Regions from separate parts of the Leptothermofonsia sp. ETS-13 genome, predicted to be linked through region 3. Evidence: predicted binding sites of a transcription regulator. Region 3 holds the regulator's gene; each other region holds the start of a gene.
What was found. Region 3 encodes HrcA, which represses chaperone genes, less so after heat shock. Its sites were predicted from a motif close to ANTTAGCACTCNNNANTNNNGAGTGCTAANT; they were not measured.

Region 1 (4,535 bases), 1.8 Mb from region 3:
GGAATCAACCCCAAACTCAAAGGGTCTACTGTTACGAATGCTGTAATCCCGGTTTCCCTTATGTTTGGAGTCACCTTTCTAGCAGCCGCAGGAGCCCGATTATTGACCTCATGGGACTGGCTCACCTGCTTGCTAATTGCGGCTCCAGGAGGTTCTCCAGAAATGATCTGGATTGCCCTAACCCTGAATCACAACGTCGAAATTATCACCGCAGGGCACTTAATTCGTCTGTTGATTATCAATCTGTCGCTTCCAGGGCTAATCTCAGTGGCATGTTATCTGGATCGGGAGTCAGAATCAATCTGACTTCTGCCTTCTGATTCCCTAATTTTTATATAGCGATTCTTCTTGAAATTTGGGCGTTGCTGAAAAGCAGTATGGATCGAAACGAAGTTTCGAGCATACAACACCTATTTCATACCCAAATTCAGCAATGCCAAAATTTGAACGGGGTACAGGGGTTCCACCCCTGCTTGGGGCTTAGCTCCCCTTTGTTCACAAACTCTTGTTCACAAACTATAGCTGTAACCACCAGGCTTAGGATGGGGTGCAGGGGGTGTTCCACCCCTGCTGGCTGGGGGCAAAGCCTCTACACTCCCTTAAAATCAACGTCCTAAGTAACCTGGTGACAGCTATAAAACCCATCGAGGGCGCGATCGCGAGTACATTCAAGGGTAGGTCTGTTGGTCTGATTGATATTGCGGAATTTACTGATGTACCGCTTCATCACATCATACCCATGCCGCCCATACCACCCATACCACCCATATCGGGAGTACCACCAGCAGGTTTCTTCTCAGGCTTTTCCACTACCAGAGCTTCGGTGGTCAACACCATGCCAGCGATGGAACCAGCATCTTGAAGCGCTGATCGCACAACTTTGGCAGGGTCGATAATTCCTGCGGCAATCAGATCCTCGAACTTATCGGTCTGGGCGTTGTAGCCTACGTTGAATTCGGTACTGCGGACTTTTTCAACCACAACGGAACCTTCGACACCTGCATTATCCGCAATCTGTTTCAGTGGAGCTTCCAGAGCTTTCAGTACAATATCGGCCCCAATCTGCTCTTCAGCGTTCAGCGTTTTCTTGAACTCAGCCAGTTTGGGAGCCAGGTGAATCAGGGTTGTACCACCACCGGGAACAATCCCTTCTTCGACTGCGGCTTTTGTGGCATTGAGGGCATCTTCAATCCGAAACTTGCGGTCTTTAAGTTCGGTTTCGGTAGCAGCTCCCACTTTAATTACCGCTACACCACCTGCCAGTTTAGCGATCCGTTCTTGCAGTTTTTCTTTGTCGTACTCGGAGTCACTGCGTTCCAACTCCTTCCGCAACTGCTCAACGCGCTTATCAATATCTGCTCTATTTTCAACCTCAGATACGATTGTGGTGGTGTCTTTGGTGATAGTAACTTTGCGTGCCCGACCCAGCATTTCCAGCGAAACAGTATCCAGGCTGAGCCCAATATCTTCTGAAATCACCTGACCGCCAGTGAGAACCGCAATATCTTGCAGCATGGCTTTACGGCGTTCTCCAAAACCGGGGGCTTTAACGGCGATCGCATTCAGCACTCCCCGCAGACGATTAACCACCAGGGTTGCTAGTGCTTCCCCTTCGATGTCTTCGGCAATCACTAGCAGGGGTTGACCCGAGCGAGCAATTTTCTCCAGAGCTGGGATGAATTCCTGAATGGAGCTAATCTTTTTGTCTGTAAGGAGAATAAGAGTATTTTCAAATTCTGCAATCATTCGCTCCGGATCGGTGACGAAGTAGGGAGAAATGTAGCCCCGGTCAAATTGCATCCCCTCGACCACTTCCATCTCGGTACTGAGGGATTTGGACTCTTCCACGGTAATCACGCCATCTCTACCGACTTTGCCCATTGCTTCGGCGATCATGGCCCCCACTTCTTCGTCGTTGCCAGAGGAAACGGTGGCGACCTGGGCGATCGCATTCCCTTCGATGGGCTTAGCAACTACTTTGATCTCATCCACCAGTTTGGCGATCGCCTTCTCGATACCTCGCCGCAAAGCAACCGGATTGTTTCCTGCTGCCACATTCTTCATCCCTTCCCGAATCATCGCCTGGGCAAGGACGGTTGCCGTGGTGGTGCCATCCCCGGCCAGGTCTTTGGTCTTGGATGCCACTTCACGAATGAGGGAAGCACCCGTATTTTCCAACGGGTCTTCCAGTTCAATTTCTTTGGCGATGGTGATGCCATCGTTCACAATCTGGGGCGCACCATATTTCTTCTCCAATAGAACGTTACGTCCTTTGGGACCCAGGGTCACACGAACAGCATCCGCCAGAGCATTCACGCCGCGTTCTAGCGCCTGACGGGATTCATCATCGAATACAACGATCTTTGCCATAGTTTCTCGCTTAGTTCTCCACATCTAAATTTAGCACTCAACTTGTTGGACTGCTAAATAGGTGAGGGGTGAGGGGTACTGAACAGGCAGCCTAACCAGAAGCTTAAGCAGACAGGCTCCTCGAATGGAAATTTGCCTGCTTACGTTGTCATCGCTACTTGGGCTGAAGCAGGTATAATCGGTTCCAGATTGGTAATCTGTTGTGGGTGAACTGGAATAGTGAGTTTCGTTTCCTCAGTTTGCCCGATTGTTGTTTAGGAGCAGCGATGGGACAGAGCACTATGAATCAGTAGTTGCCTCAGTTCATTCACCATGTTGTCGATCGCTTGCAGGCAGTTAAGGGGGATTGTAGCGATCGCGTTGGGTGGCTCAAGAGCAAGAGGCAACTATACCCTGAAGTCAGATGTGGCTCTGTGGTAGTCCTAAACAAGTAAGGAAGAGTTGGAGTGGTGAACGAAGTACCAGATGATCGCCCCGATTTGATTCTCCAGGTTTCTGGAAAATGACAGGGTCTTGCGAAGCAATCTCGAAACCTGTTGCCGTAAGGTGCAGTTAAACCGTTCGATGTAGCTGGTTTTGCCACTCTCTTTGCCGACACTATGATGCCGCTTACTAGGGAATACCTCATCGTAAACTGACCAGAAATCGCTATAGGAGGCGGCCCACTGTCGATACACAACGGGTAAGGCAGACCACAATCCTTTTGCCCCCTGGCAGCTACGGGCACCAACATACACTCCAACAAGTTCTCGGGTTACCACATCTAAGGCTAGCCAAATCCACAGGTTGTTCCCCTGGTTGCCCACAAATGACTACATCTCGTCACACTGGATCGTCAAACGTCCTTTTTTTACCGACACCTCGACCTGCGGAGGCACTGCTTCATATTTGGCATTGACATAACTTTGCAGCCAAGGCTCTCAAACACCTGCTACTCTTGCTATTCCAGCTCAAGGGAGCTTCTCCAATAACAGTTTGTCAATCAAGATTTTGGTTCCCTGAGCAATGCGTTTGTTTTGAGGGACTTCAACAAACTGTCTGCCACACTCGGGGCACTTAAAGTTCTGCTTGCCATTGTGAATTCTACCATTTTTGACCGTGTAAGTTGATTGACAAGCAGGACACGGGGGAGAGCAATCGACATAAACTATTGGAGGTAGTGTTGTCTTATCCATCCTTACATCTTTAAGACTACCGTGCATTAGGCGCAATTAAATTATTAAGGATAGTTTTGGGGGTGGAGGGGCACACCACTCCCCCTTTTACCAATTAATGATGACTACCTACTTAATCTTTCGACTCAATAATTCTGATTTGTCGAAGAGTTGGTTGAGTTTTAAATCTGTCATGAATCATTTGCAGTTTCATGAAACATCTCTACAGAGGAAAATGATATTGCTGGAATACTACTGTCAGAGAGCTTATAAGCTTTATTTGATAAGCTTTTTAGATTTTAAGTACTGTCAATATAAAACTAGCAAATTAGCCAGCGAAAACCCGACAAAGATTGCATAAAAGTGCAATCTTTTAGTGAGGAATCCGTTTTAGACTGAATGCAAGAGGACAACATTGCTTTAAGTGTGTCTTGTCTCCTGGAATCGTCTTAGGAGGTTTGCAGAGCAATCCTGCCCTTCTCGTCACCAGTTAGGGAAATCTACCTCAGACTTATCCAGACAGTGCTTTTGTTTCTCCCGGTTTGCTGGTAAAAAAGTAGCGTAAACTACTCTTTCACCCCAAACAAAATTCCTAGAATATTGATTTTGTTTCGGTGATAAGCAAGGCTTATACCAAACTTCCAGGAGAACTGTGCTTTTTGTATTTGCAGAAACTTTAATCAAGTTTCTGAGATCATAGCTGGGCATGTCTTTGCATGGAATTGTGGCGAGGCTTTAGGTTTTTGTTCCTGATTGAGATCGCACAGTTAAATTTCCCATTCACACGTGTGAAAATTCAACTCCAAATCCTTAAATTTGCAGATTCTCCTGGTTGGTCGTTGAAAGAGTACACAAGTTATTCTTTTACCTCACACCAATTCTCTGGAAATTGAAGTTGTTTTGTTAATAGAAAATGTTCATTAACAGACTTTGAAGAGAGTCATGATGCAATTTGAAATTTGGGTATGAGTTATCACATTACCAATGAGAGGAGTCTGATCTGGGGGCAAT
Region 2 (4,535 bases), 1.4 Mb from region 3:
TACAAACAGCTTCTCAAGGGTGAGGTGGGGGCAGCTAGGGGTAGACCCCCTGCACCCTGTCCTAAGCCTGGTGGCTATAGGTACGGGATCGCTATAGATCTCAGTGGATTTTAGATCTCAGTGGATTTTGCTCAAAATACAAGGAGCGATCGCTCCGTGAGAGAAGCGATCGCTCCTATTCCTTCAGGTTTTGAGCAGAGACAGTAGAACCTGGTTCCTGGCCCCTAATCTCTAACCTCTTAATTAGTAATCAAAGTCACCGCCCATGCCAGCACCAGCACCAGCAGGAGCATTATCCTTCGGCTCAGGCTTGTCAACCACGATGCACTCGGTGGTTAACACCATACCGGCAATAGAAGCGGCGTTTTGCAGAGCGGAACGAGTCACCTTAGCAGGGTCAACAATACCGGCCTCGAACATGTCAACAAACTCATTCGTTGCCGCATTGTAACCAACGTTGAAGGACTTCTCCTTAACGCGCTCAGCGATCACCGCGCCATTCTGACCGGCATTTTCAGCAATCCGCTTCAGCGGAGCCGACAAAGCACGGGCAACAATGGTTGCACCAATCAACTCTTCGCCATTCAGATGGCTGCTTGCCCAGGACTCCAGGTCAGGAGCCAGGTGAGCCAGAGTCGTACCACCACCGGGAACGATACCCTCTTCAACCGCAGCCTTGGTTGCGTTGATGGCATCTTCCAGGCGCAGCTTGCGGTCCTTCATTTCAGTTTCGGTTGCTGCACCGACTTTGATTACAGCAACACCACCCGCCAGTTTGGCCAGACGCTCTTGCAGCTTCTCTTTGTCGTAGGAAGAATCAGTTTCTTCCATCTGACGGCGGATTTGCTCGCAACGAGCTTTAACAGCGGCTTCGTTGCCTTCTGCCACAATGGTGGTGCTGTCTTTGGTAATGGTGACCCGGCGAGCCTTACCCATCATGTCGAGTTTGGCATTGTCCAGCTTCAGACCGGCATCTTCGGTAATCACCTGACCACCTGTCAGGACGGCAATGTCTTCCAGCATGGCCTTACGGCGATCGCCAAAGCCAGGAGCTTTCACAGCCGCTACGTTCAGCACACCGCGCAAACGGTTGACCACCAGGGTAGCCAGAGCTTCCTTCTCAATGTCTTCAGCAATAATAAGCAGTGGGCGACCCGCACGAGCCACTTGCTCCAGCACAGGCACCAAGTCTTGCACCAGAGTAATCTTTTTGTCGGTGATCAGCAGGAAAGGCTCATCCAGCACTGCTTCCATGCGCTCGGTGTCGGTAGCGAAGTAAGGAGAGATATAACCCTTGTCGAAGCGCATCCCTTCAGTGATTTCCAGTTCGGTTGTCATTGACTTGCCTTCTTCTAGGGAGATGACGCCCTCCTTGCCAACCTTATCCATCGCGTTGGCAATCATTTGACCCACTTCGTCATCGTTACCAGCAGAGATGGCACCCACCTGCGCGATCGCCTTGGAATCTTCAACCGGGCGAGCGTGTTCAGCAATTTTGTCTACTAGGAAATTGGTGGCTTTGTCGATACCGCGCTTGAGCGCGATCGCATTTGCCCCGGCTGCAACGTTCCGGAGACCTTCCTTCACCATTGCGTGAGCCAAAACGGTTGCTGTCGTGGTACCATCCCCTGCGGCATCGTTGGTTTTAGAGGCTGCCTGCCGAATAAGGGATACACCCGTGTTCTCAACGTGATCTTCCAACTCAATTTCTTTGGCAATCGTCACCCCATCGTTGATGATCTGGGGAGCACCAAACTTTTTCTCCAAAACGACATTGCGCCCCTTAGGACCAAGGGTAACGGCGACAGCCTCAGTCAGAATATCCATACCACGCTCTAAGGCGCGACGAGCATTTTCGTTGTAAATGATGCGCTTAGCCATAGTTCTCCAGTAGTCTTGAGTGTTGAGTTAAGAGTTTTGAGTGAAAAAACGCAAATCGTGGGAGCAAGTCCTAAGTTTCGAGTTATCAATCGTTTTAGATAGCTCAAAACTCAGAGCTTAAAACTCAGAACTTCTATGAGACGACTGCCAGAATGTCCTTTTCAGACAACAGAACATACTCCTCAGTGCCGAGTTTGATGTCAGTGCCTGCGTACTTTGAGTAGAGAACCTTATCGCCAAGTTTGACTTCCATTTCCTGGCGGTTTCCCTTCTCATCACGCTTACCAGGACCCACAGCAACTACTTCGCCAACCTGAGGCTTCTCTTTTGCCGTATCAGGTAACAGGATTCCACCAGCAGTCTTCTCCTCAGAAGCACTCACCTTAACAAACACACGATCACCCAGAGGTTTAACAGTAGAAACACTCAGAGTTACGGCTGCCATAAATAATTCTCCAAACTAGCAGGTTAGGTGAACAGTCTGGATCGAGTTAGCACTCTCGACCTCTGAGTGCTAATTTAGCCATAGCCCGGTCATGATTGCAACTTTTTCAGTTGTACGGGTTCCCGAACTACCTGTGGGCTTGAAACCCTGATTCCCTCGCCCCCCTTTCCAGGATTGTCACAAAAAAATTGACAAACCCAGTCAACCAGCTCATACCCTTGAATGCCCCTATGAACTCTCCTCTCCCAAAAATGGCCTGAGCAACCCTCTTCATTGTGGCTTCATTCCATTAATCAGCCGCCATTTATGAAGGTTTAGTGATTGCGATTAAGGACAACAATTCTCCGGGTACCCTTAAATGCGATCTACTACCCGCTTCATTTTATTTAGGGTGCTGATGATGAAAACTTATGTTGAATGCAGAACCGCCTTTATCAGAATCATCACCAGGATTAGAACGAACGATAGGCGTAGCCTCAGCTTCCAAGCTTCTTCTACCTCTACGACCCCCTACCCCCTCAAGCCATTTCCATCCAAACCCACTACAGCAGGATTCACCCTCCTGGAATTGACCACCATCCTGGTTGTTTTTGGCATCCTAATGTCGATTATGGCTCCCGGTTGGAATGCTTTGTTAAGAAGACTAACCCTCAGCCATGCTCAGGATGTGGTTTATCAGGCTATTCGAGATGCTCAGGGTACGGCCCAGCGATTAAATGTTCCCTATCAGGCAAGCTTTCGAGAATTCAACGGTATTGTCCAGTGGTCAATCCATCCTGCCAGTGTCAATGCTGCCACTGCCCACTGGAAAGATCTCGACCCCAATATCCAAATAGACTCGGAAACCACCTTACAACTTGCCGGTGGTATCCGCAGAATTCAATTTAAAGAAAACGGGAACGTCAATGGTCAGCTCGGCAGGCTCACACTTTCAAGCAAAAGCGGCGGTGGAAGCAAACGTTGTGTCATGATATCTACCCTCCTTGGAGCTATTCGCAAAGGGGAGGAGCGACCCAGACCCGATAGTAGCGGTAGAACCTGTTATTGAGCAGTTATGCCCTTTTCTGCTGCGGCTGTCTTTTGGCGATCTAGCTTCAAGATCAACGTTCCTAATGGAGGTAGGCAAAGATCTAGAGAGTAAGGACGATTATGGTAAGCCCAGTCATCTGTCCACTTACCTCCCAGATTGCCCATGTTGCTGCCCCAGTATTCGCGGGAATCACTGTTCAGCAATTCGGTATAAAAACCTCTTTCAGGTACACCGACCCGGTAATGGGAATGGGGTTGGGGGGTAAAGTTGCAGACAACCACAATAAACTCGTTTGAATCCTTTGCCCTGCGAATAAAAGAAACCACGCTGTGACGGTTGTCACTACAATCAATCCATTCAAATCCTTCTTGCCCAAAATCCTGCGTGTAAAGTGCAGGTTCACTCCGATAAAGCCGATTCAGGGCTGCCAGAAAGTTCTTAAGCTTTTGATGGGGTTCATATTGTAACAAGTGCCACTCTAGGTCACCCCAAACATTCCACTCGCTCCATTGCCCAAACTCCATGCTCATGAATAAAGTTTTCTTACCAGGGTGGGTGTACATGTAGGCGTAGAGGCAACGCAGGTTCGCAAACTTCTGCCACTCATCACCTGGCATCTTGCCAATCATGGCACTCTTGCCATGGACCACTTCATCATGGGAGAGCGCCAGCATAAAATTTTCGCTGTGGTTATACCAAATACTGAAGGTAACATTATTCTGGTGGAACTGGCGGAACCAGGGGTCCATATGGAAGTAGTCGAGTATGTCATGCATCCAACCCATGTTCCACTTTAGGTTAAAGCCCAGACCACCCACATATGTAGGCCAGGAAACCATCGGCCATGACGTTGATTCTTCGGCGATCGACAAAATCCCTGGAAAATAGCTGAAGATGACATGGTTCATCTGCCGCAAAAATTCTGCAGCCTCAATATTCTCTCTACCACCATATTGATTCGGTAACCACTCGCCCTCCTTCCGGCAGTAGTCGAGATAGAGCATGGATGCCACAGCATCTACCCGAATACCGTCAATGTGATACTTGTCAAACCAGAAGAGAGCGTTGGCAACCAGGTAATTGCGGACCTCATTGCGGGAGTAGTTGAAGACCAGGGTACCCCACTCTTTGTGTTCACCTTTGCGAGGATCGGCATGTTCGTAAAGGTGGGTGCCATCA
Region 3 (4,535 bases):
GGTGTCGAAGATGCTGAATACGGTGATGTCGTTACTGGCAATATAGGGCATCGGTTGACCGCTGGTATCTCGGAGGGGAGCAATGGTTGGTACAACGGGTTCCAGACCATTAGGATCGCCGGTGGCGACGTATTCTTCCTTGTAATTTAAGGGGATGGGGCGTTTGCGATCACCCACATAAGCCCCATAGGAATTCCCGACATTGGATGACTCCAGGTAATGAGTACCGCTGGGGCTGACAAAGCGGTTCCAGAGGTGGGAATGTCCAAAGAAGACAAGGTGAGTTCCAGCGGCTTCTAACAACGGCACAACGTCTCGAATAATGTAATCTGCCTGTTTCGGGTACTCATAACGAATAGCCCTAATCGTACCGTCTATATCGCGCTCAATCACCTGCACCGGGTCGGTATAGGCGGGAACAATGTTATCTCCCAACGTGTGGGGCGGGTGGTGAAACATGACCACTCGATATTTGGCCTGCTGAAACTCAGGATGGTTTAGCTCCTGTTTCAACCAGTTGTACTGCGGGCTACCCTCCGCGATCGGTTCAAAGATGTGCTGTCCGTAGCCCCACTTATCAGGGATATTCAGATCTGCCTGCTGTTCGTGATACCGTCCTTTTTCATTTGCTGTAAGGTTATAGGTGCGCCAGATGTTGGTGATATAGAGGACAATTAACCGGACATCGCCAAAGGTAATGGCATAATACTTCTTGCCACCGGGAGAGTTCTCTGGAAAGCTGAAGATTTCTTCGTAGGTGTCTGTGTTGAAGGAATGATTTTTCAACCAACTGTCCTGTATTGCAGGATCATTGGTGGGATTAATCACTCTGGCATCCTGGTCATACCGCTCTTTGGCTTTTGTACGAGGAACAGCATCATTAAATTGGAAATGGAGGCTAGATTCGGTGGAAAACCGTCCCATCACTTCGTGATTACCAATTGCTGCAAATAGAGGTGCCGACTGAATCAACGCCCCCCCTACATAGGTGGTTTTGACACCGTTCCTTTCCATCTCGTAGTGTGCCCGTCCTTGAAGAACTGGAAAGAACGCATTGCCTGTACTGGCATCAAACCATTCGGAGGCGCGATCGGGGACGTTAATCAGATCTCCAGCAAACAACACGGCATCCACTTTCCCAACCGTCTCAACCACCTTTTGATAGTTAGCAGCCACCATTGGCTTCAGTTGGTGGTCGGATGTGAGTAAAATCTTGAGCGGTTGACCGGGCGCAGGACTGGCAGATAGGGTAAATATTTCGCTGTGAACTGCTTCTCCATCTTCGCGGGTGCTGCTTACTTGATAGGGAATGGGAGTTCCAGGAAGTAGCCCGGTTACTTCTGCCTCATGCCGCCAGATCAAACGGCGAGTTAGCTGAGTGGCAGGTGTTTCCAGGTAGGAATCTGCATCTTCATGGGTGCGGCTGAGTAAGGTGGTTTTTGCCCCAGCCTTTTGCCCCAGTCCCTCCCCGTAGTGAACGGTATGTTGAATACCGGCAAACTCAGTAAACCAAACAACCCGAACCGAATTTTTAGTGGGAAGTTGCAGAAAGGGATCAGTCAGAAGTTTTGGATGGATAACCATAGCAGAAACCTTGGGAACCAGTCGAGATAGGAAGAGCTTGGCTATCAACTGGCAAACCAGCGCTGACGCGGCTGCCATTGAAAAATGACGGCGGGTTAAAAAATTTACCCATCGCTAATCTAAACTCATTTTGCTAATTGGGGCACGCTTTAGACCTGATTGACCATCTGTAGAAACAGAACAGGTGACATCTGTAGACACAAAATTCTGTTTCCAGAACCCACCCGCTAATCCTATCCATTCCAGGTTAAGACCGTAACCAGGTCAGGTGAACCTGGCAAGGGAATGATGAGCGGTGCTAGCCGCCTCGTTAAGACTCAAGAATTATAGCTATAGCCACCAGGCTGAGGACGGGGTTTGGGGGTTTCACCCCTGGCTGGGGGTGAAACCCCCAAACCCCCATGTTGCAAAATTTAGTGTTTGCAAAACTAGTACAGCTTGGCGGGAATACGGATACCATTCTGGTTCCCTCCGACTCCCCATTCCCCAACCCAATAGTTACTGGACTGATGCCATCGTCCACTAGTTGCTGAGCGTATCGGAGAGATAATCAGCAGCGGCTTCAACCAGGGCGATCGCATTTTCGTACACCATACGGGTGGGACCCAGCATGCCCACACTGCCCACTGGCGTTGTTCCCCGCTGGTAGGTGGACGAGATCAGCGTGCAGGTTCGAATCGGTTCTAGAGGATTTTCAGAACCAATCCGGATGGTCAGCCGTTTTCCAGGATTTCGAGGTTCTGGCTGCTCAAAGATAAGAGGCAGTAACTGGTCTTGCTCTTCTTCCAGCAGGTGAACAATAGTTTGAATCTGATGCAATTCAGAAAATTCGGGCTGACGCAAAACTTCTGCTAAACCGCTGACCATGATCTGGGTCGGTGCGGAGGATTGGGAGCGACGGGCCACCTCTGCCCGCACTGCCCTTAAAAAGTCGGCATAGCGCTCAAATTCGCGATCCAGTTCGGTCCAGTCAAGGGTGGTTAGTTCGGCGATCGCCCTTCCTCGCAACTGGTCATTCAAAAAATTGGAAAGAATCTGAAGTTCCCGCTCCAAAAGCTCAGTGTCAGGGTCAGGGCTGCCTTCAGGTTTAGGCAAGTCCATCAGGGCAGACTGGGTTTCATAGGAATCGGTCACAAAGATCAGCATGACTCGCCCAGGATCGACAGGGACAAGTTGAACGTGTCGAAGGTAAGTCGTGTTAGTTAGGGGCAGAGTAATTAGCGTGATGTAGCCACTAACCGTTGCCAGAATCTGAGCTGCGCCCCGCAGGAGTGCTTCTAAACTCCAGTCTTCGCGGTTGAGGCGATCGGCTAGCAATTGCTCAACTTGAGAGGTCAGTTCATTAGCAGGCGTAAGCAACTGATCCACATAAATTCGGTAGCCAGAGTCGGAAGGAACACGCCCAGCAGACGTATGGGGTTGAAACAACAATCCACTCTTTTCCAACACTGACATAGCATTACGAATGGTTGCTGAACTGACACTCAGGTTATATTCCTTGACCAACGCTTCTGAGCCAACCGGTTCTGCGGTTGCAATGTAGTGGCGGACGGTTGCCCAAAGAACCTGCTGCTGACGACTAGTGAGATGGACCGGGTGCGACATTGGCAAAAAACTAAGGGATACTAAATAGATATATGAATAAACAGTGCCCAGATGAATTAGGCGTAGAGTATGGTGCTTCTCTTGAGAGTTTAGTGATAAAAACTCATCACTAAATAAAAATTGATATTCCAGGGATTTGGGTTGGGATGAAAGGATGGCTTACGCTACTCTTTCACTGGCACACCAGGATAACTCGTATGATATTGAGTTGTGTGAATAAAGATAACAGATACTTTATTTTCCCTTCAGTTCCAGTATTGATCAGTAGCCAATACAGTTAAAGATTATCCATCGCAATCCTGAATTTTTTGTGAAAAAGGAGAACTGTGAAAAGCTTTCCCTGGTGGAAAAGTCCTCTCACAATCCAGACAGGATTGCTATATCTGAAGTCGTCTGGGCAATAGCGGTCAGTCCACTAAGCCCCATTAAGCCAATGAGAGGCTGTATATCCTGAGTCTACTCTGGCGCAACCTTGATTGAAAAGTCACGTTGAAGGAAGCCAGGTCTGCTTTCGCTCCCTCTTCCCCTCAAATTGGTTGCCAAACTTAAGCCACAGAGTACTAATAGCGAGGTACTGAGGGGTCTACCAGAACCGAATAGGCATCAATGCCTCCAGCAACGTTTCGTACCTGAGTAAAGCCCTGGCTCATTAACCATTGACACATTTGAGCCGATCGCATTCCGTGATGACACATCACTACTGTAGGTTTCTCCGGCTCCAGGCAGGTGAGGATATTCCCAGACCATTCTGCGTACTGACTCAAAGGCAGGTTTTGAAACCCTGGTAGACTAGCAAGCTCCAATTCACGAGGCTCCCGCACATCGATAAACTGTACCTTGGTTGGTGTTTCCGTCAGAAGGCGGGCCAGCTCTTCGACCGTAACTGTGGCAATTGGTTGGCTAAAGAATTGTGCAGACATGGGAAAGGACAGTTGTTACCAATTTATTGTGATTAATTTAAAATCCGATTGATTAAGCGAAAGGTTGGGCGATCGCCAAAATCCCTTTAACCCTTGAACGCAGAATTCAGTGAATAAATCAAAAATTGCTTACACCAAGTCTGTTTATATAGCGATCCTATTTGGATTATAAGAAGGAATTCCGTAGGAGTTTCTTCTTACAAAAGCCTCTCTATCTCACAACTGATTTAGATCTCACAACTGAATTAGGCTGGTATCGAGTAGCCCTATCCCATGGTGAACGGCTGTTCGCCCTTGGGTAGAAGTTCTGAATTAGTAACAGTTTGCCAGACAGATTCCCTATCAGATCTCTCTCCACAGACAGAGAAAGTCTCTACTTGTGGTTAGAGGTAAATGTTTCCCTGCTTCAAAGATAGTAGTAGAGAA

Region 1: the regulator HrcA is predicted to act here: its motif matches at 2,399-2,429, upstream of groL (chaperonin GroEL).
Region 2: the regulator HrcA is predicted to act here: its motif matches at 2,371-2,401, upstream of groES (co-chaperone GroES).

The regions. Positions count from the first base shown of each region.
Region 1 covers NZ_CP120836.1:72,131-76,665, reverse strand. The annotation lists gene P4D80_RS00375 (AbrB family transcriptional regulator) at 1-306, shown strand, start outside; gene groL (chaperonin GroEL) at 727-2,370, opposite strand; gene P4D80_RS00365 (hypothetical protein) at 2,625-2,756, opposite strand; partial or broken gene P4D80_RS00360 (IS1 family transposase) at 2,793-3,545, opposite strand.
Region 2 covers NZ_CP120836.1:5,235,609-5,240,143, forward strand. The annotation lists gene groL (chaperonin GroEL) at 244-1,881, opposite strand; gene groES (co-chaperone GroES) at 2,015-2,326, opposite strand; gene P4D80_RS23830 (pilus assembly FimT family protein) at 2,724-3,374, shown strand; gene glgB (1,4-alpha-glucan branching enzyme) at 3,368-4,535, opposite strand, start outside.
Region 3 covers NZ_CP120836.1:3,804,178-3,808,712, reverse strand. The annotation lists gene P4D80_RS17325 (metallophosphoesterase family protein) at 1-1,662, opposite strand, end outside; gene hrcA (heat-inducible transcriptional repressor HrcA) at 2,107-3,189, opposite strand; gene P4D80_RS17315 (rhodanese-like domain-containing protein) at 3,750-4,109, opposite strand.